3 regions of the Micromonospora sp. NPDC049900 genome follow, and region 1 is predicted to be linked to each of the others. Evidence: predicted binding sites of a transcription regulator. Region 1 holds the regulator's gene; each other region holds the start of a gene.
The links. Region 1 encodes HrcA, which represses chaperone genes, less so after heat shock. Its sites were predicted from a motif close to GGTTNGCACNCTCNNNNNGAGNGTGCNAACC; they were not measured.
Positions count from the first base shown of each region.

Region 2: groES (co-chaperone GroES) is a predicted target of HrcA. The motif match lies at 1,555-1,585, and genes of this name have one in related genera.
Region 3: groL (chaperonin GroEL) is a predicted target of HrcA. The motif match lies at 2,093-2,123, and genes of this name have one in related genera.

Region 1 is NZ_JBITKM010000020.1:28,459-36,278, forward strand. It holds gene ACIBMZ_RS27660 (serine hydrolase domain-containing protein) at 1-1,032, opposite strand, end outside; gene ACIBMZ_RS27665 (histidine triad nucleotide-binding protein) at 1,062-1,424, opposite strand; gene ACIBMZ_RS27670 (16S rRNA (uracil(1498)-N(3))-methyltransferase) at 1,496-2,230, opposite strand; gene dnaJ (molecular chaperone DnaJ) at 2,232-3,377, opposite strand; gene hrcA (heat-inducible transcriptional repressor HrcA) at 3,451-4,473, opposite strand; gene ACIBMZ_RS27685 (DUF4870 domain-containing protein) at 4,683-5,333, shown strand; gene hemW (radical SAM family heme chaperone HemW) at 5,354-6,577, opposite strand; gene ACIBMZ_RS27695 (enoyl-CoA hydratase-related protein) at 6,598-7,386, shown strand; gene ACIBMZ_RS27700 (hypothetical protein) at 7,496-7,820, shown strand, end outside.
Region 2 is NZ_JBITKM010000001.1:555,582-563,401, reverse strand. It holds gene groL (chaperonin GroEL) at 1-1,036, opposite strand, end outside; gene groES (co-chaperone GroES) at 1,107-1,421, opposite strand; gene ACIBMZ_RS02660 (methyltransferase domain-containing protein) at 2,132-3,376, shown strand; gene ybaK (Cys-tRNA(Pro) deacylase) at 3,472-3,951, shown strand; gene ACIBMZ_RS02650 (sugar ABC transporter substrate-binding protein) at 4,149-5,243, shown strand; gene ACIBMZ_RS02645 (ATP-binding cassette domain-containing protein) at 5,346-6,164, shown strand; gene ACIBMZ_RS02640 (sugar ABC transporter permease) at 6,161-7,420, shown strand; gene ACIBMZ_RS02635 (ROK family protein) at 7,449-7,820, shown strand, end outside.
Region 3 is NZ_JBITKM010000001.1:256,007-263,826, forward strand. It holds gene ACIBMZ_RS01155 (GNAT family N-acetyltransferase) at 1-274, opposite strand, end outside; gene ACIBMZ_RS01160 (cold-shock protein) at 485-685, shown strand; gene ACIBMZ_RS01165 (hypothetical protein) at 1,008-2,045, shown strand; gene groL (chaperonin GroEL) at 2,319-3,941, shown strand; gene ACIBMZ_RS01175 (hypothetical protein) at 3,994-4,236, opposite strand; gene ACIBMZ_RS01180 (GNAT family N-acetyltransferase) at 4,306-5,247, opposite strand; gene ACIBMZ_RS01185 (S8 family serine peptidase) at 5,298-7,709, opposite strand; gene ACIBMZ_RS01190 (glycerol-3-phosphate dehydrogenase/oxidase) at 7,760-7,820, shown strand, end outside.

The DNA of each region.
Region 1 (7,820 bases):
ACCCGGCCGCCACGGCACGATGTCGGCCGGATCCTCCTCGACCGAGGCGGCGAGCAGCCGGTGCGGCAGCTCCAGCACCTCCACGGCGGTGCCGGAGGACCCCAGGACGGCGGCGCCGAACGCGGCGGGAGTCCCCTCGCCGCCCCGCCGGCCGTACACGCCGGCCAGGAACCCGGGCATCGCGCCGTCGTGCCCGACGTGCACCACCCGCTGCCCCTGCGGCACCAGGATCAGGCCCAGGCCGAAGCCACCCGACCACGACGTCTCGTCGGTGACCGTCACCGGCCAGCGCATCTCCTCCAGCGTGGCCGGTGCGAGCACCGCGCCGGTCGGGTCCAGTGCCGCCGGGTCGGCCAGGAAGGCGGCCCAGCGGGCCATGTCACCGGCGGTGCTCCACAACTGCGCGGCGGGCCCGACCGCGCCGAAGTCGGTCGGCGGCTCCGGGCGCGCCTCGTCGGAGTACGCGTCCACCAGGAACCCGGTCGCCGCGCGGGGACCCGGGTCGACCGTGGTCGCGGTCAACCCCAGCGGGGCGAGTACCCGCTCGGTGAGCACCTCGGCCCAGCTCCCGCCCCGCACCTCGCCGACCAGCCGGCCGAGCAGGGCCATCCCCAGGTTCGAGTAGTGGTAGCGACGGCCGGGCGGCAGTACCCGCTCCGCCCGGGCCAACTCGGCGACCAGCCGCTCGGTGTCCGGTGCCCGTAACGTGTCCCAGACGTCGCCGTACGGCTCCCGTTGCAGGCCGGCGGTGTGCGACAGCAACCGACGCACGGTCGACTCGCCGTGTGCCGGCAGGTCCAGGTGCCGGTCCAGCGGATCGTCGAGGTCGAGCAGGCCGTCGTCGCGGCACTGGAGGGTCAGCACGGCGGTGAACGTCTTGGTCACCGACCCGATCCGGAACCGGGTGTCCGGGTCCAGCGCGGTGTCGTTGCCGGTGCCGCCGACCACGCACGTCCACGGCGGGCGGTCGGCCCGGTGCAGTGCCGCCGCCACGGCCGGTACGCGTCCCCGGGCCTGGACCTGCCGCACCATCCGGTCCAGCCGACCGGAGGCGGTTGTTCTCACGCCACGCTCCGGGCCAGCATCGGCCCGAGCGGTGCACCACCCAGCAGGTGTGCGTGCACGTGGAAGACCTCCTGGCCGCCGTACACGCCGGTGTTGAACATCAGCCGGAAGCCGTCCCCGACCAGCCCCTCGTCCTCGGCCACCGCGGCGGCCGTGGCCAGCACCTCTCCGGCCAACGCCGGATCACCGGCGGCCAGGGTGGCCACGTCGGCGTAGTGCTCCTTGGGGATCACCAGGACGTGTACCGGCGCCTTCGGGTCGATGTCGCGGAAGGCGAGCGTGGTCGGGGTCTCGCGGACCACGGTCGCCGGGATCTCCCCGGCGACGATCCGGCAGAACAGGCAGTCAGGAGTACTCACCGGGGCAGTGTAAGGAAGGGCACCCTCCTAACGTCTCCGGCATAGCAGGGGTCCCCTCCTTACATCCCCGGTCACCAGCGCAGCAGGCGGGTGGCGAGCACGGCCAGGGCGGCCACTCCGGCGGTGGAGGTGCGCAGCACCGACGGCCCGAGCCGGACCGGCTGCGCGCCGGCCTCCTGGAAGGCGGTCAGCTCGGCCGGGCCGATGCCGCCCTCCGGGCCCACCACCAGCACGATCTCGCCCCGGTCGGGCAACTCGACGGTGGTCAGCCGGTCGCTCGCCTCCTCGTGCAGCACGTAGCCGGCGGCGGCACCGGCGATCCGGCGGGCCACCGCCGTGCTGGACTCGTCGGGAGCGCCGGCCACCACCGGCAACCAGGCCCGGCGAGCCTGCTTGGCCGCCTCCCGGGCGGTCGCCACCCACTTGCCCCGGGCCCGTACGCCTCGTTCGCCGCGCCACTGCACCACGGAGCGGGACGCCGCCCAGGGGACGATCTCGTCCACGCCCGTCTCGGTCATCGCCTGCACGGCCAGCTCACCCCGGTCGCCCTTGGGGATGCCCTGCACCACCACCAGCCGTGGGTTCGCCGCGTCGACGTACCCACGGGTGGTGACGGTCAGGTCGAGGGTGCCCCGGCCGACGGCGGTGACCACGGCCTCGGCGGTGCCGCCCCGACCGTCGGCGAGCAGCAGTTCCTCGCCGACCCGGAGCCGCTGCACGGTGGCCGCGTGGTGGCCCTCCGGGCCGTCGAGCACCGTCGAGTCGCCGGTGGGCAGCGACTCGACCAGGAAGAGCGGCGCGGACACCTCAGGCGTGACCATTGAAGGCGTCGCGCATCCGGGAGAAGAAGCCGCCCTGCTTGCTCAGCTCGGCGACCTCCTCTCCCCGGGTCTTGGCGAAGTCCCGCAGCATCCGCTCCTGGTCGGCGTCGAGCTTGGTCGGGGTACGCACGTCGAGGTGGACGTAGAGGTCACCCCGACCGGCACCGCGCAGGTGCGGTACGCCCCGGGCCCGCAGCCGCAGTGTGCTGCCCGGCTGGGTACCCGGCTTGACGTCGACCGGCTCCTCGCTGTCCAGCGCCTTGATGGTCAGCCGGGTGCCGAGGGCGGCGGCGGTCATCGGCACGGTGACCCGGCAGTGCAGGTCGTCGCCCTTGCGGGAGAAGACGTCGTGCGGCCGTTCGTGGATCTCCACGTAGAGGTCACCGGCGGTGCCGCCACCCGGGCCGACCTCGCCCTGCTGGGCCAGGCGGATCCGCATCCCGTCCTCGACGCCGGCCGGGATCTTCACGGTCAGCGAGCGGCGGGTGCGGACCCGGCCGTCACCGGCGCAGGTGGGGCAGGGGTGCGGGATGGTGGTGCCGTAGCCCTGGCAGACCGTGCACGGCCGGGCGGAGACCACCTGGCCGAGGAAGGTGCGCTGCACCGACTGCACCTCGCCCCGGCCACCGCACGCCTCGCAGGTGGCCAGGTGGGTGCCGGCGGCGGTGCCGGCCCCGGTGCAGGTGGTGCAGAGGACCGCGGTGTCGACCGTGATCGGGGCCTCGACCCCGAAGGCGGTCTCGTTCAGGTCCAGTTCGAGCCGCAGGATCGCGTCGGCCCCGGGACGGGTACGCGGTCGCGGGCCGCGCCCGGCGCCGGTGGCCCCGCCGAAGAAGGCGTCCATGATGTCCTGGAAGCCGACGAAGGGACCGGCGCCACCGGGGCCGCCCGGTCCACCGGCACCGCCGCCGCCCGGGGCGAGCGGATCGCCGCCGAGGTCGACGATCTGCCGTTTCCGGTCGTCGGACAACACCTCGTACGCGGCGTTGATGTCCTTGAACTTCTCCTGCGCCTCCGGGTCCGGATTCACGTCCGGGTGGAACTGGCGCGCCAGCTTGCGGTAGGCGCGCTTGATCTCGTCGTCGGAGGCGCCTCGGCTCACGCCGAGAATGCCGTAGTAGTCCCTGGCCACTGGGTTCCGTGTCCTCGTGTTCGTCTCGCGTTACGCCGGTCGGTGGCGGCAGCCTGCCGTCGGCCCTGACTGGTCAGTTCTGGGCCAGCAGCTCGCCCACGTAGCGTGCCACGGCCCTCACCGTGGCGATTGTTCCGGGGTAGTCCATCCGGGTCGGTCCCAGCACGCCCATCCCCCCGACGATGGTCGCGCCCGGGCCGTATCCGGTGCTGACCACGGACGCCGCCCGCAGGTTGTCGATCTGGTTCTCGTCGCCGATGCGGACCCGCAGCGTGCTCGGCTCGACCTCGCCGATGAGCTTGAGCAGCACCACCTCCTCCTCAAGCGCTTCGAGGATGGGGCGCAGCGACCCCTGGAAGTCGAGCAGACCGCCCCGGGCCAGGTTGGCGGTGCCGGCCAGGGCGAGCCGCTCCTCGTGCCGTTCGACGAGGGTCTCCAGCAGGACGGTGGAGAGCGTGGTCATGGCCGCGCGCAGGTGCGGCGCGCACTCGTCGATGAGTGTCTGCACCAGCGGTGGCGTGTCGGACAGGCGGATGCCGACCAGCTTCTCGTTGACCAGTCGGCGCAGGTCCAGAACGTCGTCGGCGGGGACCGGCGCGGGCAGTTCGACCAGCCGCTGCTCGACCCGACCGGTGTCGGCGATCATCACCAGCGTCAGCCGGGTGGTGGAGATCGGCACGAGTTCCAGGTGCCGGACGGTGGAGCGGGCCAGGCTCGGGTACTGCACCACGGCGACCTGGCGGGTGAGTTGCGCGAGCAGGCGTACGGTGCGGTGCACCACGTCGTCGAGGTCCACCGCGCCGACCAGGAACCGTTCGATCGCCCGCCGTTCGGCCGGGCTGAGCGGCTTGACCCGGCTGAGCCGGTCGACGAAGAGTCGGTAACCGCGGTCGGTGGGCACCCGCCCGGCACTGGTGTGCGGCTGGCGGATGTAGCCCTCCTCCTCCAGCACGGCCATGTCGTTGCGCACGGTGGCCGGGGAGACGCCGAGTTGGTGCCGTTCGACGAGTGCCTTGCTGCCGACCGGCTCCTGGGTGGCGACGTAGTCCTCGACGATCGCCCGGAGCACGGCGAGTTTCCGGTCGTCGAGACCCATCCCCCACCTCCTGTCGCAGGTCAGTCCGGAGCGCTCAGAGTGCCAGAGGAACACTCTGGCACTCGACTGTAGCGAGTGCCAGTCTACGTCGGTGTTCCCCTGCCCGCGATGATCAAGTCGCCCCGGTCGTGGCGGAGACCGGCCGACGGGTTGACACGCCCCGGTGTCGCTATGGTGCGTCCGTTGCCGCTGGCACCTACCGTGGCCACATGACTGAACCACCTCGTCCTCCAGGGTCCGGCGACGACCCCACTTCTCCACTGTCGGGCTCCTCCGGCCAGCCCGGCTATCCCCCGCCCGGCGGCTATCCGCCGCCCACCGGCGACCAGCCCCCGCCGCCCGGCGGTTACGGCCCGCCCGGTGACCACCCGTCGTCCGGCGGCTACCCGCCGCCCGGCGGCTATCCCCCACCGGGTGGCTATCCCCCGCCGGGCGAGTACCCGCCGGGTGGCGCGCCCGGTGTCGGGTACCCGACGGGCGGCTACGGTCCCCCCGGTGGCGGCTACGCCAACAACGACGACAAGACCTGGACGCTGATCGCCCACTTCGGTGGCCCGCTCGGGGTGATCGTGGGCGGGGGTCTGCTGGGCTGGGTCGCGCCACTGATCGCGATGATGACCCGGGGTCAGCAGAGCCCGGTGGTCCGGGCGCACTCGGTGGCCGCCGTGAACTTCCAGATCACCTGGGCGATCGCCGGGTTGCTCAGTTGGGTGCTCACCGCGATCACCTGCGGCCTGCTGTTCTTCGTGCCGTTCCTGGTCTGGATCGTGCCGGTGGTCTTCGGCATCATCGCCGGGGTCAAGGCCAACGAGGGCGCCCTCTACCGCTACCCGATGACCTACGCCTTCGTGAAGCGCTGACCCCTCGCCGGAGGGGTTGGTCAGGGCAGCAGGTCCCGCACCACGGCGTCGGCGAGCAGCCGGCCGCGCACCGTGAGGACGGCGCGGCCGGCCGCGTGGGCGGGTGCGGCGAGCAGTCCCTGCGCCACCGCCCGCGTGGCGGCCGCCCGACCGGCGTCGTCGAGGACGTCCAACGGCAGCCCGGACGCGAGCCGCAGCCGGAGCATGACGTCCTCCATGTGTGCCTCGCCGCCGGTGAGCACCTCCCGGGCCAGTCCGGGAGACTCACCGGCGGCCAGCCGGCTCGCGTACTCGCGGGGGTGCTTGACGTTCCACCAGCGCACCCCACCGACGTGGCTGTGCGCACCCGGGCCGAGGCCCCACCAGTCGCCGCCGGTCCAGTACAACAGGTTGTGCCGGCACCGGGCGGCCGGCGTCCGCGCCCAGTTGGACACCTCGTACCAGGAGAAACCGGCCGCGCCGAGGGCGGCCTCGGCGGCCAGGTAACGCTCCGCGGCGACGTCGTCGTCCGGGTACGGCAGTTCCCCGCGCCGCATCCGCGCGGCCAGCCGGGTGCCGTCCTCGACGATCAGGGCGTACGCGCTGACGTGGTCGACGCCCGCCGCCACGACCTGGGCCAGCGACTCGGCGAAGTCCTCCGCCCGCTCCCCCGGAGTTCCATAGATCAGGTCCAGGTTGACGTGCTCGAACCCGGCGTCGCGCGCCTCCAGTGCGGCGGCCGGCGCACGGCCGGCGCGGTGCCGACGGTCGAGCACGGCGAGCACCCCGGGAGTGGCCGACTGCATGCCGAGCGAGATCCGGGTGTAGCCGGCGGCCCGCAGCTCCTTCAGCGAGACCGGGTCGACCGACTCCGGGTTGGCCTCGGTGGTCACCTCGGCGTCGGCGGCCAGCCCCCAGGTGCGGTCGATCGCGTCCAGGATGCGGGCCAGGTCGTCGGCGGGCAGCAGGGTGGGGGTGCCGCCGCCGACGAAGACGGTCTCCACCCGGCCCGGTGGCGTCTCGCCCAGCACCCGCGCGGCGAGTGCCAGTTCGGCGAGCACCGTGTCGGCGTACCCCTCCCGGCTCGCGCCGCCGCCGAGTTCCTCGACGGTGTACGTGTTGAAGTCGCAGTAGCCGCAGCGGCTGGCGCAGAACGGCACGTGCACGTACACCCCGAAGCCCCGGTGCCCGACTCGGGCGCGGGCGGAGACGGGCAGCGACCCGTCGGCGGGTACGGGTTCGCCTGCTGGAAGGAGGCCGGGCATGGCCACTAGTGTGCCCTCACATGACCTCTCCCGACGCGTTCGTGCGGGTCGCCACGGCCCGTGGGGTGACCACCCTCACCCTGGACAGCCCGCACAACCGCAACGCGCTCTCCAGCCCGTTGATGACCGAACTGCTGGCCGGGGTGGCCGCCGCCGTCGACGACGACGCGGTCCGGGTGGTCGTGCTGGACCACACCGGGCCGGTCTTCTGTTCCGGGGCGGACCTGAAGGAGACGGCGGCGGCGTACGCCAGTGGGACGGTCCCCGCCGGGATGCTCGGTGACGTGCTCGCGGCGGTCCGGGAGTGCCCGAAGCCGGTGCTGGCCCGGGTGGCCGGGCCGGCGCGGGCCGGCGGCCTGGGCCTGATCGCCGCGGCCGACCTGGCGGTCTGCGCGGCGGAGGCCACCTTCGCCTTCACCGAGGTACGGATCGGGGTGATCCCGGCGGTGATCTCGGCGACGGTGCTGCCCCGGCTGCTGCCTCGGGCCGCCGCCGAGCTGTACCTGACCGGCGACGCCTTCGACGGCCGACGCGCCGCCGAGATCGGCCTGGTCACCACCGCGGTGCCCGGCGACGAGTTGGACGCCACGGTGCGGCGCTACCTCGACTCGCTGGTGCGCGGTGCCCCGACGGCGCTGGCCGGGGCGAAGGAGTTGCTGCGCCGCCCGGCCGCCACCGACCTGCGCGCCGAGTTGGCGGAGCTGTCCGCGCTGTCCACCGGCTACTTCCTGTCCGGTGACGGCATCGAGGGGGTCACCGCGTTCCGGGAGAAGCGTTCACCCCGGTGGGTCGCCGAACTCGACGGGTGAGGACGGGCCGCAGCGGGGAACCTCACCGGATGTCGGCGACCGGAAACCGGTCGGAGCGCTCGTACCGGTCGACACGGGACGTACGCTTGGCGGACCTTGATAACGGGAGGTGTGGGTGCGGGCTCGGGCAGTCGTGACGGGTTTCGTGGTCCTCGTGCTGATCGCCGTGATCGGGATCGTCCTCGGCCTGCGGCAGGTCGGTGAGCAGTTGCGGCTGCCGTTCGCCAGTCGGGCGTGCACGGTGCAGGCCGACGGTGAGGTGACGCTGGACTCGCAGCAGATGGCCAACGCGGCGACGATCGCGGCCATCGGCGCCCAGCGCAGGATGCCGGAGCGGGCGGTGGTGGTGGCGCTGGCCACCGCGTACCAGGAGTCCGGGCTGCGCAACCTGGCCGGCGGTGACCGCGACTCGGTGGGGCTGTTCCAGCAGCGTC
Region 2 (7,820 bases), on a different contig from region 1:
GCGCGACCCGGTCGGTGACCTCGGTGGCCTGCCCGCCACCGTCGACGATCGTGGTGTTCTCCTTGTCGACCACGATGCGCCGGGCGGTGCCCAGCACCTCCAGGCCGACCTGGTCGAGCTTGTAGCCCAGCTCGGGCGCGACCAGCTCGGCACCGGTCAGGACCGCCATGTCCTGGAGCATCGCCTTGCGGCGGTCGCCGAAGCCGGGCGCCTTGACCGCGCAGACCTTGAGGGTCTTGCGGATCGCGTTGACCACCAGGGTGGACAGGGCCTGACCCTCGACGTCCTCGGCGATGATCAGCAGCGGCTTGTTGTTCTGGAGGACCTTCTCCAGCAGCGGCAGCAGCTCCTCGATCGCCGAGATCTTCTGCGTGGTGATCAGGATGTACGCGTCCTCCAGGACGGACTCCTGCGACTCCACGTCGGTGACGAAGTTCGGCGAGATGAAGCCCTTGTCGAACTGGAGACCCTCGGTCACGTCCAGCTCGGTGTGCAGGGCGGAGCCCTCCTCGACGGTGATCACACCGTCGCGGCCGACCCGCTCCATCGCCTCGGCGATCAGCTCACCGATGGTGGAGTCCTGCGCGGAGACCGTCGCCACGTGCGCCACGGCCTTCTTGTCGGAGACCTCGACGGCCTTGCCGAGCAGCGCCTCGGAGACCTTCGCGGAGGCCGCGTCGATGCCCCGCTTGAGACCGGCCGGGTTGGTACCCGCGGTGACGTTGCGCAGACCCTCGCGGACCATGGCCTGGGCCAGCACGGTCGCGGTGGTGGTCCCGTCGCCGGCGACGTCGTTGGTCTTGGTCGCCACCTCCTTGACCAACTGCGCGCCGAGGTTCTCGTACGGGTTGGTGAGCTCGATCTCCTTGGCGATGGTCACACCATCGTTGGTGATCGTCGGCGCACCGAATTTCTTGTCCAGGACGACGTTGCGCCCGCGCGGCCCGAGGGTGACCTTGACCGCGTCCGCGAGCGCGTTGACACCGTGCTCCAGCAGGTGCCGGGCGTCGTCCGAGAAGCTCAGGATCTTCGCCATGAATGTCCCTTCGACGCGAGGTTGCCCCGGCCCGGCGAGCCGGACCGGGGCAACGTCACTGATCGGTTGGTTACTTCTCGATGACCGCGAGGACGTCGCGGGCGGAGAGCACCAGGTACTCCTCGCCGGCGTACTTGACCTCGGTGCCGCCGTACTTCGAGTAGAGGACGGTGTCGCCGACGGAGACGTCGATCGGCACGCGGTTGCCCTTGTCGTCGATCCGGCCCGGGCCGACAGCGAGGACGGTGCCCTCCTGCGGCTTCTCCTTGGCGGTGTCGGGGATCACGATGCCCGAGGCGGTGGTGGTCTCGGCCTCGTTCGCCTGGACCACGATGCGGTCCTCGAGCGGCTTGATCGCAACCTTGGTCGCGGTAGTCACGGGCATACCCTCCTGGGGTACTTGGTTTCGTTACCGGTCGGCATGCCGACCGGCGTCAATTGCCACATGCCACCGGGCGGGGCCGTCGTCGCGGGTGCCGGTCCGCCTGGCGTTCAACCCCCGGGCACCAGGGCCCGGACGTTGGCACCCTCAGGGTGAGAGTGCTAATCGCAGGTTATTCCTCGGCTAGCACTCCGTCAAGGAGAGTGCCAACCCACCACCTCGTGTCGCCACTCTTTCCGCACTCTTGCCCGACGCCCACCTTCACCCCGGCCGCCCGGCACGCCTTCGTCACCACCCACACCACACGCTGCCGTAATCGGCGCTCCACCAGCCGCGATGCACCCCGTCGCCGGCCCCGCCTTCCCGCCACCCCGCTGCCCCGTCGCCCGTCGCCCGTCGCCCGTCGCCTCGTCGATCATGGAGTTGTGGTCGACGAAACGCCGCGATATGGGCATTTGCGTGAGCCATGAGTCCATGATCGGCGGAGCGACGGTGCGAGCCGCCGCATCGACGGGGCGATGGGCGGGCTGCTGCGTGATCGACGGTGGGCGGGATGCCGCGAACGCCGTCAAGGTCACGCTCGATCCAGGTTCGAGTGGCATCCAGGCGACTGCGAGACCACTCGAACACGGATCGAGCATGATCATGAACCGGACAGCGCCGCGGCGGGGGCGGGCGGGCCGGTGTCGGGGGCGGGTCGGAACAATGGGCGGGTGGATGTGGAGCAGTTCGCCGTGTTGCGTACCGACGAGGGGTCGGCGGCGCTCGACGCGGCGGGGCGGGTCGCCGGCGGTGACCCGCTGCACGCGGCGGCCACGCTCCGCGCGGCCGGGGTGCCGCCCGGACTGGCGGCCACGGCACTGACCCAGGCGGAGTTGCGCCGCCGCGCCACCGGCAAGTTCGGGCCGGAGGCAAGCGGCATGTTCTTCACCCGGCCCGGCCTGGAGCAGGCCACCCGACGGATCGTCGCGGACCGTCGGGCCCGACGACTGCGGGCCGCCGGGGTGGGCACCCTGGCGGACCTGGGCTGCGGTTTGGGCGCGGACGCGCTGGCCGCCGCGCGCGCCGGCATCCGGGTGTACGCCGTGGAGGCCGACCCGCTCACCGCCGCGCTCGCCGAGGCGAACGCGCACGCCGCCGGGGTGGCCGACCTCGTCTCGGTGGAGTGCGCCGACGCGACCACCGTCGACGTGACCCGGGTCGACGCGGTCTTCTGCGATCCGGCCCGCCGCCGGGCCGGCACCGGTCGCCGGATCTTCGACCCGAACGCGTACTCGCCGCCCTGGGACTTCGTCGTCGGGCTCGCCGAACGGGTGCCGCGCACGGTGGTCAAGGTGGCACCGGGGATCGACCACGCGCTGATCCCGGCCGGTGCCGAGGCCGAGTGGGTCGGCGTCGACGGCGACCTGGTGGAGGCGGCCCTCTGGTGTGGCCCGCTCGCCGAACACCCCCGCCGCGCGACCCTTTGTAAGGAAGGGCCCCCTACTAACGCCTCGTGCATAGCAGGGGTCCCCTCCTTACATCTCGGCGACGGGCCGCGCGTGCATCAGCTCATCGGACAGGGGACGGCGCAGGCGCCGGTCGGGCCGGTACGCAGGTTCGTCTACGACCCGGACTCGGCGGTGGTGCGGGCGCACCTGGTCGCCGAGTTGGCCGAAGACCTGGACGCCTCGCTGGCCGACCCGAGCATCGCCTACCTCTACGCCGACCGGGCCACCCCCACCCCGTACGCCCGCTGCCTGGAGGTGACGGACGTGCTGGCGTTCTCGCTCAAGCGGCTGCGGGCACTGCTGCGGGAACGTCGGGTCGGTCGGGTCGAGATCCTCAAGCGGGGCTCCGCGCTGGAACCGGAACGGCTCCGGCGGGACCTGCGGCTGGCCGGTGACCAGTCGGCCAGCCTGGTGCTGACCCGGGTCGCCGACGCCCCGACGGTGCTGGTCTGCCAGCCGGTGACCTGACCCGCCGGATCACCGCACGGCCAGCACCGCCCGCCTGCGGCCACACCGGACCCGCCGCTGGCCTGCCGGACGGTCGGCGGACTAGGTTGACGGGCATGGCGGGACGGGGGACGCCGGCGATCGCGCTGCTGGCGAAGCGGAGGATCACGCACCGCACCCATCCGTACGACGTCTCGCCGGACGCCGCCAACTACGGCGCGCTGGTCGCCGCAGCGCTCGCGGTCGCGCCGGAGCGGGTCTTCAAGACGCTGGTCACCGAGGTCGACGGCGCGCTGACCGTGGCGGTGGTGCCGGTCACCGGCGAGTTGGATCTCAAGGCCCTCGCCGCCGCCGTGGGTGGCAAGCGGGCGGCGCTGGCCGACCGCGCGGTGGCCGAGCGCGCCACCGGGTACGTGCGGGGCGGCATCAGCCCGCTCGGCCAACGCAGGCGGCTCCCCACGGTGGTCGACGGCTCCGCCCTGGCCCATCCGACCGTGTACGTGTCGGCCGGTCGCCGGGGTCTCCAGGTGGAGTTGGCGCCCACGGATCTCGTGACGCTGACCGAGGCCCGCACCGCCGCGCTGACCACCGGCTGACAACACCCCACCTGCGCACTCACCCGTCGCGGTCCGGCCGCGTACCGGGCGGGTGTCCTCGGCGTTGCTGAATTGTTACTGCCGACAACAAACTCATCGCCATCGCGCTCTTGTGCTGACGGGTGGGGCGCAATACGTTGCCGGACACAACAAAACAAACACCGATACCTTCCCCCACCCTCGAAAGGACCCTGCAGATGCGCAAGGGCTTCCTCGCCGTCGGCGCCGTGGGTCTCCTGACCCTCGGCTCCCTGACGGCCTGCGGCGACGACTCCGGCGGCGACCAGGCCGGTTCCGACAAGACCCCGAAGATCGGGGTGATCCTGCCGGACAGCAAGTCCTCGGTCCGGTGGGAGAGCGCGGACCGTAAGTTCCTGGAGGAGGCGTTCAAAGCCGCCAACGTTCAGTACGACATCCAGAACGCCCAGGGTGACAAGAACGCCTTCCAGACCATCGCCGACCAGATGATCACCAGCGGCGTCACCGCGCTGATGATCGTCAACCTGGACTCCGGCACCGGCAAGGCCGTGCTCGACAAGGCCAAGTCGCAGGGCGTCGCCACGATCGACTACGACCGCCTCACCCTCGGTGGCTCGGCGGAGTACTACGTCAGCTTCGACAACGAGGCGGTCGGCAAGCTCCAGGGCGAGGGCCTCGTCAAGTGCCTCACCGACGCCAAGGTGGAGAAGCCGGCGATCGCGTACCTGAACGGCTCGCCGACCGACAACAACGCGACCCTGTTCAAGAACGGGTACGACTCGATCCTCAAGCCGAAGTTCGACTCGGGCGAGTACACCCAGGCCGCCGACGACTCGGTGCCGGACTGGGACAACGCGCAGGCCGCCACCATCTTCGAGCAGCAGCTCACCAAGGCCGGCGGCAAGATCGACGGCGTGCTGAGCGCGAACGACGGCCTGGGCAACGCCGCCATCTCGGTGCTCAAGAAGAACAACCTCAACGGCAAGGTCCCGGTGACCGGCCAGGACGCCGACCCGCAGGGTCTGCAGAACATCCTCGCCGGTGACCAGTGCATGACCGTCTACAAGGCGGTCAAGCAGGAGGCGGACGCCGCCGCCGAGCTGGCCATCGCGCTGGCCAAGGGCGAGCGCAAGGAGACCGGCCAGACGGTCAAGGACCCGGAGAGCGGTCGGGACGTGGCCAGCGTCCTGCTCACCCCGAAGGCGATCTTCAAGGAGAACGTCAAGGACGTCATCGCCGACGGCTACGTGACCAAGGAAGAGGTCTGCACCGCCGACTTCGCCAAGCTCTGCACCGAAGCGGGCATCAGCTGACCCACCCGCCTAGGCGTCGCCGCCCGGCACGGCAACCCCGTGCCGGGCGGCGCGACGCCGCTGGACGGGCCCCGATCTCCCTCCGTGCCTAAGGAGAACCCCGTGTCCGCGACCCCACTGCTGGAGCTACGCGGGATCGACAAGAGCTTCGGTCCCGTCCAGGTCCTGCGCGACGTCGCCTTCGCCGCCTACCCGGGCGAGGTGACCGCGCTCGTCGGCGACAACGGCGCCGGCAAGTCGACCCTGGTCAAGTGCATCAGCGGCATCTACCCCACCGACTCCGGGGAGTTCGTCTTCGACGGCCGCCCGGTGCACATCAACAGCCCCCGGGACGCCGCCTCGCTCGGCATCGAGGTCGTCTACCAGGACCTCGCGCTCTGCGACAACCTCGACATCGTGCAGAACATGTTCCTCGGGCGCGAGAAGCGCAGCGGCATCGTCCTGGACGAACCGACGATGGAGCAGATGGCCGCGGAGACCCTGGCCGGGCTCTCCGTACGCACCGTCAAGTCGCTGCGTCAGCACGTCTCCAGCCTCTCCGGCGGCCAGCGGCAGACCGTGGCGATCGCCAAGGCGGTGCTCTGGAACAGCAAGCTGGTGGTCCTGGACGAGCCGACCGCCGCGCTCGGCGTCGCGCAGACCGCCCAGGTGCTCGAACTGGTCCGCCGGCTGGCCGACAACGGCCTGGCCGTGGTGCTCATCTCGCACAACATGAACGACGTCTTCGCCGTCTCCGACCGGATCGCCGCGCTCTATCTCGGCCAGATGGTCGCCCAGGTGCGGACCACCGACATCACGCACTCACAGGTGGTCGAGCTGATCACCGCAGGCCGTTCCGGCGGGCTCGGGCTCGCCGCCGAACCGGCCGTCAACGGCAACGGTGGAGCAGCCGCCGACGGTACTCCGGGAGGCCAGGCATGAGTTCCACCGTCGTCAAGCAGGACGGGCCGGCCGCCGTGGCGCCGGAACCCACCGTCGCCAGCCACGTACGCGGCTACTGGCGTCGGGTACGCGGTGGCGACATCGGCGCGCTGCCCGCCGTCGCCGGACTGCTCGTGCTCTGCACGATCTTCTCGATCATGCGTCCGAGCTTCCTCACCGCGGGCAACTTCGCCAACCTGTTCACCCAGGGCGCGGCGGTCACGTTGATCGCCATGGGTCTGGTCTTCGTCCTGCTGCTGGGCGAGATCGACCTGTCCGCCGGTTTCGCCAGCGGCGTCTGCGCGGCGGTGCTGGCCAACGTGGTGACCGTCCTCGGGTACCCCTGGTACGTGGCGGTGCTCGCGGCCGTGCTCACCGGCCTGGTCATCGGCACCACGCTGGGCTTCCTGGTCGCCAAGGTCGGCATCCCGTCGTTCGTGGTCACCCTCGCCGGCTTCCTCGCCTTCCAGGGCGTGGTGCTGCTGTTGATGGAGGAGGGCCGGAACATCTCGGTCCGCGACCCGGTGCTGGTGGCGATCGCCAACCGCAACCTGCCGCCGACGCTCGGCTGGGCCCTGGCCGCGCTCGCGGTCGTCGGCTTCGCCGCAGTGCAGTTGCTGCGGTACCGCAAGCGTGCCGCACGCGGCCTGATCAACGACCCGCTGGCCATGGTGCTGGGCCGGATCGGCATCCTGGCCGTGGTCCTCGGCGTCGCCGTCTACGTGCTCAACCTGGAGCGCAGCCGCAACGTGCTGATCAGCTCGCTCAAGGGTGTGCCGATCGTGGTGCCGATCATCGCCATCCTGCTCGTGCTCTGGACCTTCGTGCTCCAGCGCACCAGCTACGGCCGACACATCTATGCCGTCGGCGGCAACAAGGAGGCCGCGCGCCGGGCCGGCATCAACGTGGACCGGATCCGCATCTCGGTCTTCGTGATCTGCTCCACGATGGCGGCGATCGGTGGCATCGTGGCGGCGAGCCGGGCCAACTCGGTCGACCCGAACACCGGTGGCAGCAACGTGCTGCTGTACGCCGTCGGGGCGGCCGTGATCGGTGGAACCAGCCTCTTCGGTGGCAAGGGACGCGTCCTGGACGCGGTCCTCGGTGGCGCCGTGGTGGCGGTGATCGACAATGGCATGGGGCTGATGGGCTACAGCTCGGGCGTGAAGTACGTGGTCACCGGCGTGGTGCTGCTGCTCGCGGCCAGTGTCGACGCGTTGTCGCGACGACGAGCCTCGGCCACCGGCAACCGCTGATCCGCTGTACCGAAAGTAGTAAGCCCCGATGCGCGTAGGACCCAGCCAGGACGAGATCCGTCGACAGAATCTCGGTGCCCTGCTGCGCTACGTGCACCTGCACGGCGCCACCACGCGCGCCGAGTTGACGAACACGCTGGGCTTGAACCGGAGCACCATCGGCGCGCTCACCGCCGACCTCGCCGCCGCCGGCCTGGTGAGCGAGGGGGCACCGAAGGAGACCGGCCGGGCCGGACGACCGTCACTGGTCGTCCGGCCCGAGTCGGACCGGGTCTTCGCGTACGCGTACAGCATCGAGGTGGACCGGCTGCGGGCCGCGCGGGTGGGTCTCGGCGGTGCGGTGCTCGACCGCTGGGAGCTGGACCGCCCGCGCGGGCTCACCGCGACGGAGGCCGCCCCG
Region 3 (7,820 bases), on a different contig from region 1:
CCGTGGGGTGGGCGACACCGCCGGCGTGCCCGACCAGCCGGCCGCCGGGGTCGGCCACGAACTGGGCGGTGTGGGTGCCGGCCGAGACCTGGGCGATTCGGGCGGCGTACTCGGCGTGCGGGCGGGCTGCGGCCTCCGCGATGGTCTCCAGGAAGGCCAGCGGGGCGTCGGCGAGCATCTCCAGACGGAGGGCCCGCATCCGGGCTGCGTCCGTCGGCTCGACCCGGCGGACGTCCGCGCGCAGGGTGTCGGCCCCGTCCATGGTGCTGGTCATGTCGGCATGCTTACCACAATGACGTACGGCGATGCCGTCAGTCGGAATACGCCCGATTTGTGGTCGTGCGCGGTCGTCACGCCTCGTGTACCGTGCGATTTCGGTCACCGTTTTCGGGGTCGTCGCGGATCGCTGAAACCGGTGGTCTCCGGGTGCTCGGCGTGCCGGTGCCCGGAGTTGTGGTACGCCGCGCAGAGTGAGGACAACACCGTGGCACAGGGCACCGTGAAGTGGTTCAACGCCGAAAAGGGCTACGGCTTCATCGCCGTCGACGGCGGGCAGGACGTCTTCGTCCACTTCTCCGCGATCGAGATGGACGGTTACAAGGCGCTGGACGACGGCCAGCGGGTGGAGTTCGAGATCGGCCAGGGCCAGAAGGGCCCCCAGGCAGAGCGGGTCCGCGCCATCTGAGCACCGACCCCGTCCGCCTCGCCGACTGATCGTCTGGCGGGGTTATGGGATCGTGGCCGGTGCAGGGCTGCGGCGCCGGGGCCGACCAGGGAAGATCATGTGCCGATCCAGCCATCGCTGAGGAGCGTCCATGTCCGACCAGCCGCCCCCGGCGGGTCCGTCCTCGTCCTCCGACGAGCCGGGCCGGCCCTCGCCTGCGAACGAGCCGACCCCGTCGACGGACGGGTCCGACTCACGCGCGAACGAGCCTGAGTCGTCCGTGACCGGGCCCGACTCGTCCGTGACCGGGCCCGGCTCGTCCGTGACCGGGCCCGGCTCGTCCGTGACCGGGCCTGATCGGCACGCCGACGTGTCCGGCCAGCCGGGCGCACCGACGCCCCATCCGGGCCAGTCCTACCCCGGCCAGCCCTACCCCGATCAGCCGTACCCGGGCCAGCCCTATCCCGGTCAGCCCTATCCGGGCCAGCCGTATCCGGCCTCGGCCCATGGTGGGTATCCGCAGCCGGGGTACGGCCTCGACCCGGCCAGCCCGCTGGTGAATCCGCCCGGTGCCGGAGTGGGCGGCTGGTACGCGCGCAGCGTCGGCGCGCTCCGCCGGGGCTGGCCGGTGCTGCTGCCGATCGTGCTGGTCACCCAGGTGTTGCCGGCGGTGGTGGTGGCGGTGCTCGGGCTGGTGGTCGATCCCTCCGCGCGCTGGGAGGAGCAGCTCGCCCGCGACAGTGAGGCGCTGCCCGCCGGGTTCTGGGCCGACGCCGTCATCTGGGTGGGCAGCCTGTTCGGGGCCGGTCTGGTCGCCAGCCTGGCGCAGTGCGTGGGGTGGGCGGCCGGTACCTGGGTGATCGCCCGGCAGGCGGCCGGTGCGCCGGTCGACCTCGGCACCGCCCTGCGCTACGGGCTCCGGCGGGCGCTCGGGCTGTGGGGCTGGACACTGCTGGTCGGCATGATCGTGCTGTTCGGTCTCTGCCTCTGTTTCCTGCCCGGCATCTACGCGGTCTTCGCGCTGGCCATGGTCGGCCCGGTCTATCTCTTCGAGCGGGACAACCCGATCGGCCGTTCGCACCAGATGCTGCGGCAGCGGCTGGGTCTGCTGCTCGGCCGGTTGGCGCTGGTGATCGGCGCGGTGATCGCCGTGTCGCTGGTGGCGGCCGGGATCGAGCAGGTGGGGCTGTTGCTCATCGGCACCGGCCCGATGGACACCCGGACGGTGACGGTCGGCACGGTCCTGGTGACGGTGATGGCGGCGCTGCTGACCCTGCCGGCCCACCTCGCCCAGTTGGTCGGGCTGGTCGTCACGTACGCCGAGCAGCGGGCACACGAGGGGCCGGTGAACGACGCCCAACTGGCGCACGAACTCGGCTGATCGCGGCGGTCGTGCTTGCACTCGGCAGGGCAGAGTGCTAAACAAGTCATTGGCACTCGCATGGCGTGAGTGCCAGTTGGTCGGGACGGTGGGGCCACCGTCGCACTCGGGGGACCACCCCGGGCGGGGCAGTGGCCGGTCGTCGCGGGCTATCCGGCCCGGCCGAGGAGACGTCGCCGTCGCCAGGTGGCGACGTCCCAAGGTGCGTACACCAGACGGCCCGTCCGGGGCACACCCCGGCTGGTCCGTGAGTGTCCAGGAGGACAACGCCGTATGGCCAAGATGATCGCGTTCGACGAAGAGGCTCGCCGCGGCCTCGAGCGGGGCATGAACCAGCTCGCCGACGCCGTGAAGGTGACCCTCGGCCCCAAGGGCCGCAACGTCGTGCTCGAGAAGAAGTGGGGTGCCCCCACCATCACCAACGATGGTGTGAGCATCGCCAAGGAGATCGAGCTCGAGGACCCGTACGAGAAGATCGGCGCCGAGCTGGTCAAGGAGGTCGCCAAGAAGACCGACGACGTGGCCGGTGACGGCACCACGACGGCGACCGTCCTGGCCCAGGCTCTCGTTCGCGAGGGTCTGCGCAACGTGGCCGCCGGCGCCAACCCGATGGCCCTGAAGCGGGGCATCGAGTCGGCCGTGGCCAGCGTCTCGGAGGAGCTGCTGAAGCTCGCCAAGGACGTCGAGACCAAGGAGCAGATCGCCTCCACCGCCTCCATCTCCGCTGGTGACACCAGCGTCGGCGAGATCATCGCCGAGGCGATGGACAAGGTCGGCAAGGAAGGCGTCATCACCGTCGAGGAGAGCAACACCTTCGGGCTGGAGCTGGAGCTCACCGAGGGTATGCGCTTCGACAAGGGCTACATCTCGGCCTACTTCATGACCGACCCGGAGCGTATGGAGGCCGTCTTCGACGACCCGTACATCCTGATCGCCAACAGCAAGATCTCGTCGGTCAAGGACCTGCTCCCGATCCTGGAGAAGGTCATGCAGGGCGGCAAGCCGCTGCTGATCATCGCCGAGGACCTGGAGGGCGAGGCCCTGGCCACCCTGGTGGTCAACAAGGTCCGGGGCACCTTCAAGTCGGTCGCCGTCAAGGCGCCGGGCTTCGGTGACCGCCGCAAGGCCATGCTGACCGACATCGCCATCCTCACCGGTGGCCAGGTCATCAGCGAGGAGGTCGGCCTCAAGCTGGACGCCGCCGGTCTCGACATGCTGGGCCGCGCCCGCAAGGTCGTGGTGACCAAGGACGAGACCACGATCGTCGACGGTGCCGGTGACGCCGAGCAGATCCAGGGCCGGGTCAACCAGATCCGGGCCGAGATCGACAAGAGCGACTCCGACTACGACCGGGAGAAGCTGCAGGAGCGTCTGGCCAAGCTGGCCGGCGGTGTTGCGGTGATCAAGGTCGGCGCGGCCACCGAGGTCGAGCTCAAGGAGCGCAAGCACCGCATCGAGGACGCCGTCCGCAACGCGAAGGCCGCCGTCGAGGAGGGCATCGTCCCGGGTGGTGGCGTCGCGCTGGTGCAGGCCGGCAAGACCGCCTTCGACAAGCTGGACCTGGCCGGCGACGAGGCGACCGGCGCGCAGATCGTGAAGATCGCGCTGGACGCCCCGCTGCGGCAGATCGCCGTCAACGCCGGCCTGGAGGGTGGCGTCGTCGTCGAGCGCGTCCGCAACCTCGACGCCGGTCACGGCCTCAACGCCGCGTCCGGTGAGTACGTCGACCTGCTGGCCGCGGGCATCATCGACCCGGCCAAGGTGACCCGGTCGGCGCTGCAGAACGCCTCGTCGATCGCCGCGCTGTTCCTCACCACCGAGGCCGTCGTGGCGGACAAGCCGGAGAAGACCCCGGCCGCCCCGGCTGGTCCGGGTGGCGGGGACATGGACTTCTGAGTCCAGCTCCAACGCCGGAAGGGGCGGACCGCGTCAGCGGTCCGCCCCTTCCCTATGTCGGCAGTGGCCGTTCGTCGCGCTGGTGCCGCGCCCGCTCGTACGGCCCGTGGTGCGGTGCCGGTTCGTCGACCAGGATGAGCGGCTCCTCGGGGGGCTCGGCGGCCCCGAACATCTCCGCCAACTGCTCGGCGTCGCCGTAGTCCAGCCGGTCGATCGGCAGTTGGGCCGGGAGTTCGGGAACCGCGACCAGGGGCACCGCCAGGGTGTCCCGGGTCTGTTCGTCATCCGTGGTCATGGCTGCCTCCTCTACGCAAAACCGTAGGGGGCGTCGATGACCGGGGTGGGGGAACGGTGCTATCGGCGGCTATGCGCCGGTTGACTCGTTCCGACCGGTGAGCGCCCTGCGGTACAGGAAGAAGACCCGCTCGATCCGGGCCCCGGCACTGCGCGAGTAGAAGGGCACCGGCCCGACCCAGCCGATCTGGGCGAACTCGACACCGGCCGCCCGCTGGTCCCGTAGGCAGCGGCGGAGCAGGACACCGCCGATGCCCGACCCCTCGGCGGCGGGCGCGGTGCCCATCGGCCCGAACCAACTCGGCCGGGACGACCCGTACGCGGCGAAGCCGAGCAGTGCACCGTCGCGCTCGGCCAGGTGGCAGCCGGCGTCGGGGCGGCCCACCGAACCGGCCAGTTCGGCGTCCCACGCCCCGCCGAAGGTCGTCTGCGCGAACGCGGCGAGCGTCGGCAGGTCGGCCGGCTCGGCCCGGCGTACCGTCACGCCCTGCCCGGCCAACCGGGCCTCGGCCGCTTCGGTGGAGCGCAGCGCCGGTGACGAGTCGGACGACAGGTCGGCGGTCATGTTCCAGGCGGTACGGTCCTGGCGGTAGCCGAGCGCGAGGGCGAGACAGATCGCCGGGGTGTAGCGGACGTCGACGCCGGGCCAGCCGTAGTGGGGCGGGTTCCCGGCGAGCACCATCTCGGCCGCGCCCGCCTCGGCCAGCACCCGCTCGGCGTGCCCGAGCAGGGCCCGGGCCACGCCCTGACGACGGACCTCGGGGTCCACCGCCAGCAGGTCCACGTGCCCGGCCTCGCCGGAGAGCGAGCCGATCAGGACCCCGACCAGGTCTTCACCCCGGTACGCGCCGAACACCCGCACCGGCCGGTCGGCGGCGGCCCGGTGCCAGAGCGTCGCCACGAGCGGCTCCGCCTCGGCCGCGTCCTCCGGCAGGTCGAGCGCCCGGCGGCAGACCTCCACCACCTCGGCGGCCCGCTCGACGCTCAACTCGGCGATGGTGGTCCCGTCCATGGCTGCCGACCCTAGATCACATCCGGTCCGGTGTCAGACCCGATCGGACGTCAGCCCCGGGCGGCCTCGACGGCGGCGTACGCGTCGACCAGCCCGGCGCCGGCCACGTTCGCCGTACCGCCGCAGGTGCCGGTGCCGCTCGGGACGTCGATCGGGGTGGCCGTCTCGCGCAGGATGCGTCGGGTTCGGTCCAGGTCGCCGACGAGGTCCGGGTTGGCCGACCACATCAACGCCACCACGCCGGCCACCTGCGGGGTCGCCATCGACGTGCCGGCGAGCGCGGCGTAGCCACCTCCGGGCATCGCGGAGAGGATGTCCTCGCCCGGCGCCACCAGGTCCGGTTTGTGCACTCCCGACGGGGTGGGTCCCCGGGACGAGAAGTCGGTGACGCGTCGCCGCTCGTCCACCGCGCCGACCGTCAGCACGTCCGGGTAGGGGGCCGGCGGGTCCTGGATGGATCGACAGAACGGGCCGGTGTTGCCGGCGGCGGCCACCACGAGGATCCCGGCGGCCTCCAGGGCGTCGACGGCCGGCAGCAGTGTCCGGGGGGCGCAACCCTCGATCGACGGGCAGCCCCACGAGTTGGTCAGGATCTCCGGTGCCCGGGCCGGGCGTCCCTGCGCGAACGGGTCGCCGCCCGGCGGGAAGGGCGCCAGCATGAACTGGAGACAGTCCAGGTACGCGGCGGGGTTGCCCAGGTTGCGGTCGAGGTTGACGCAGCCCACCCACTGCGCTCCCGGTGCCACGCCGATGCCGTCCCGCCCGACGGCGCTGCCCGCCGTGTGGGTGCCGTGCCCGCTGCGGTCGGTCGGCGTACGGGTGTCGTTCCACGGGTCGAACCACGAGTCGTCGCCGCCCCGGAAGCCCGGGGTCAGCGCCGGGTGCCCGGCGTCCACCCCGGAGTCCGAACTGCCCACGGTCACCCCGGCACCGGTCACCCCCAGCTCGGACCAGACCCGGTCCGCGCCGATCATGGTGATGTTCCAGGGCGGCCCGGTCGGCGCGGGGGCGTCGCCGCGCGTCGTACCGTCCGGCACCGGCAGTGGGCGCAGCCGCTGGCTGACCAGGACCCTCGCCACTTCGGGCCGGGTGGACAGCCAGGCCCGCGTCACCGGCCCGCCGTCCACCTCGATCGCGTTGACCAGGTAGTAGGCGGTGTGGTCGAGCCGCAGTCGGCGCAGGTCGCGGCGCAGGTCGGCCTGGGTCCGCTCGGCGGTGTCGACCAGCCGACGGTAGACCTCCTCGGCGCGGGCGTCCCGGCCCGCCCGGCCCGTCCCGGCCGGCAGGCCGGTCAGGTCGGCCTGCTCCCGCAGCACCACGAACAACCGTTCGCCGTGCAGCCCGGGCTGGCCGGCGACGACACCTCCGACGCCGACCGTCAGCAGCATCACCACGGCGGTCGCCCAGGCCGTGGCCCGACGTGGCGGGCGCGCCGAGGGCCGGGCCAGCGTCAGCGCGTACGCGGTCGACAGCAGCAGCGCGATCAGGAGCCCGGCACCCGTGGTGACGGCCACCCAGAACGGGATGTCCCGGCTGCCCGACAGGAGCAGGGTGACCTCCTCCGGGTCGGTGAAGGCCAGCGGACCGAACACACCCAGCCCGACCAGCGTCGCGGTGGGGAGGCGACCGCGTCCCGGGTCGGTACGCCGGGCCAGGGCCCGCAGCGCGGCCAGCGCGAAGCCGGCCGGTGGCAGGGTCAGCAGCAGCGGCAACTGGGCGCCCGACTGGCCGGTACCGGCACCGACCAGCAGCAGCACCACACCGGCGACGAGACCGCCGAGCAGCACCAGCCGGGCCGGTCGGGGTGGCTCGCCGACCTCGTGGTGGCCCCAGAAACGGGCGTCCAGCAACTCACCGGCCAGCACTCCCACGGCGGCGGCGGCCAGCCCGGCCAGCAGCGTCTCCAGCAGCCCGCCGAGCGCCCCGAACCGGACCCAGGGCATCAGCAGGACCAGCCCGCCCGCGATGCCGAGCAGGGTCACCACGGTCGGCCGGGGAGCCGGTGGGGCGGCCCGGTCGGGCTCGGGGCGGGCGGGGTGGGGAGCGGGGGCCAGGCGGGGGGAGAGCCGGTGCGCGAGCAGCGCCAGCAGCGCGGCGGTCACGGCCAGTGCGGCGAGGTACGCCTCGTGGTGCACCGGCGGGATCGTCCGCAGCAGCCCGAGTACGACCATCGCGAGCGTCCCGGCCAGCCAGGCACGGCCGGCGGCCCGGATCGCGGCCGAGCGGGGGACCAGGGCCAGCGGCAGCGTGGCGGCACCGACGAGGAGCACGGTGAACAGACCGGCCAGAGGCCAGAGCGGCACGAACCGGTCCAGCCCGCTGAGCAGCAGCACCTGGTCGACCAACCAGCCACCGGCCTGTGTCAGCAGGGTGATGGTGACCGTGGCGCCGCCGACCAGCACCGCCGCGACAACGGCCCAGGGACTGCCGGCGTCACCGGACGTCAAGTGATCGTCACGCATCCGCACACCCTACGGTCCGGGCTCCACCGGCCGTCCCCGACGGCCGTCGTATGCCACCAGGTGATCGCTGCGGCTACCGTGGACGGGTGCGCGATCCCCACGTCTTGCGAT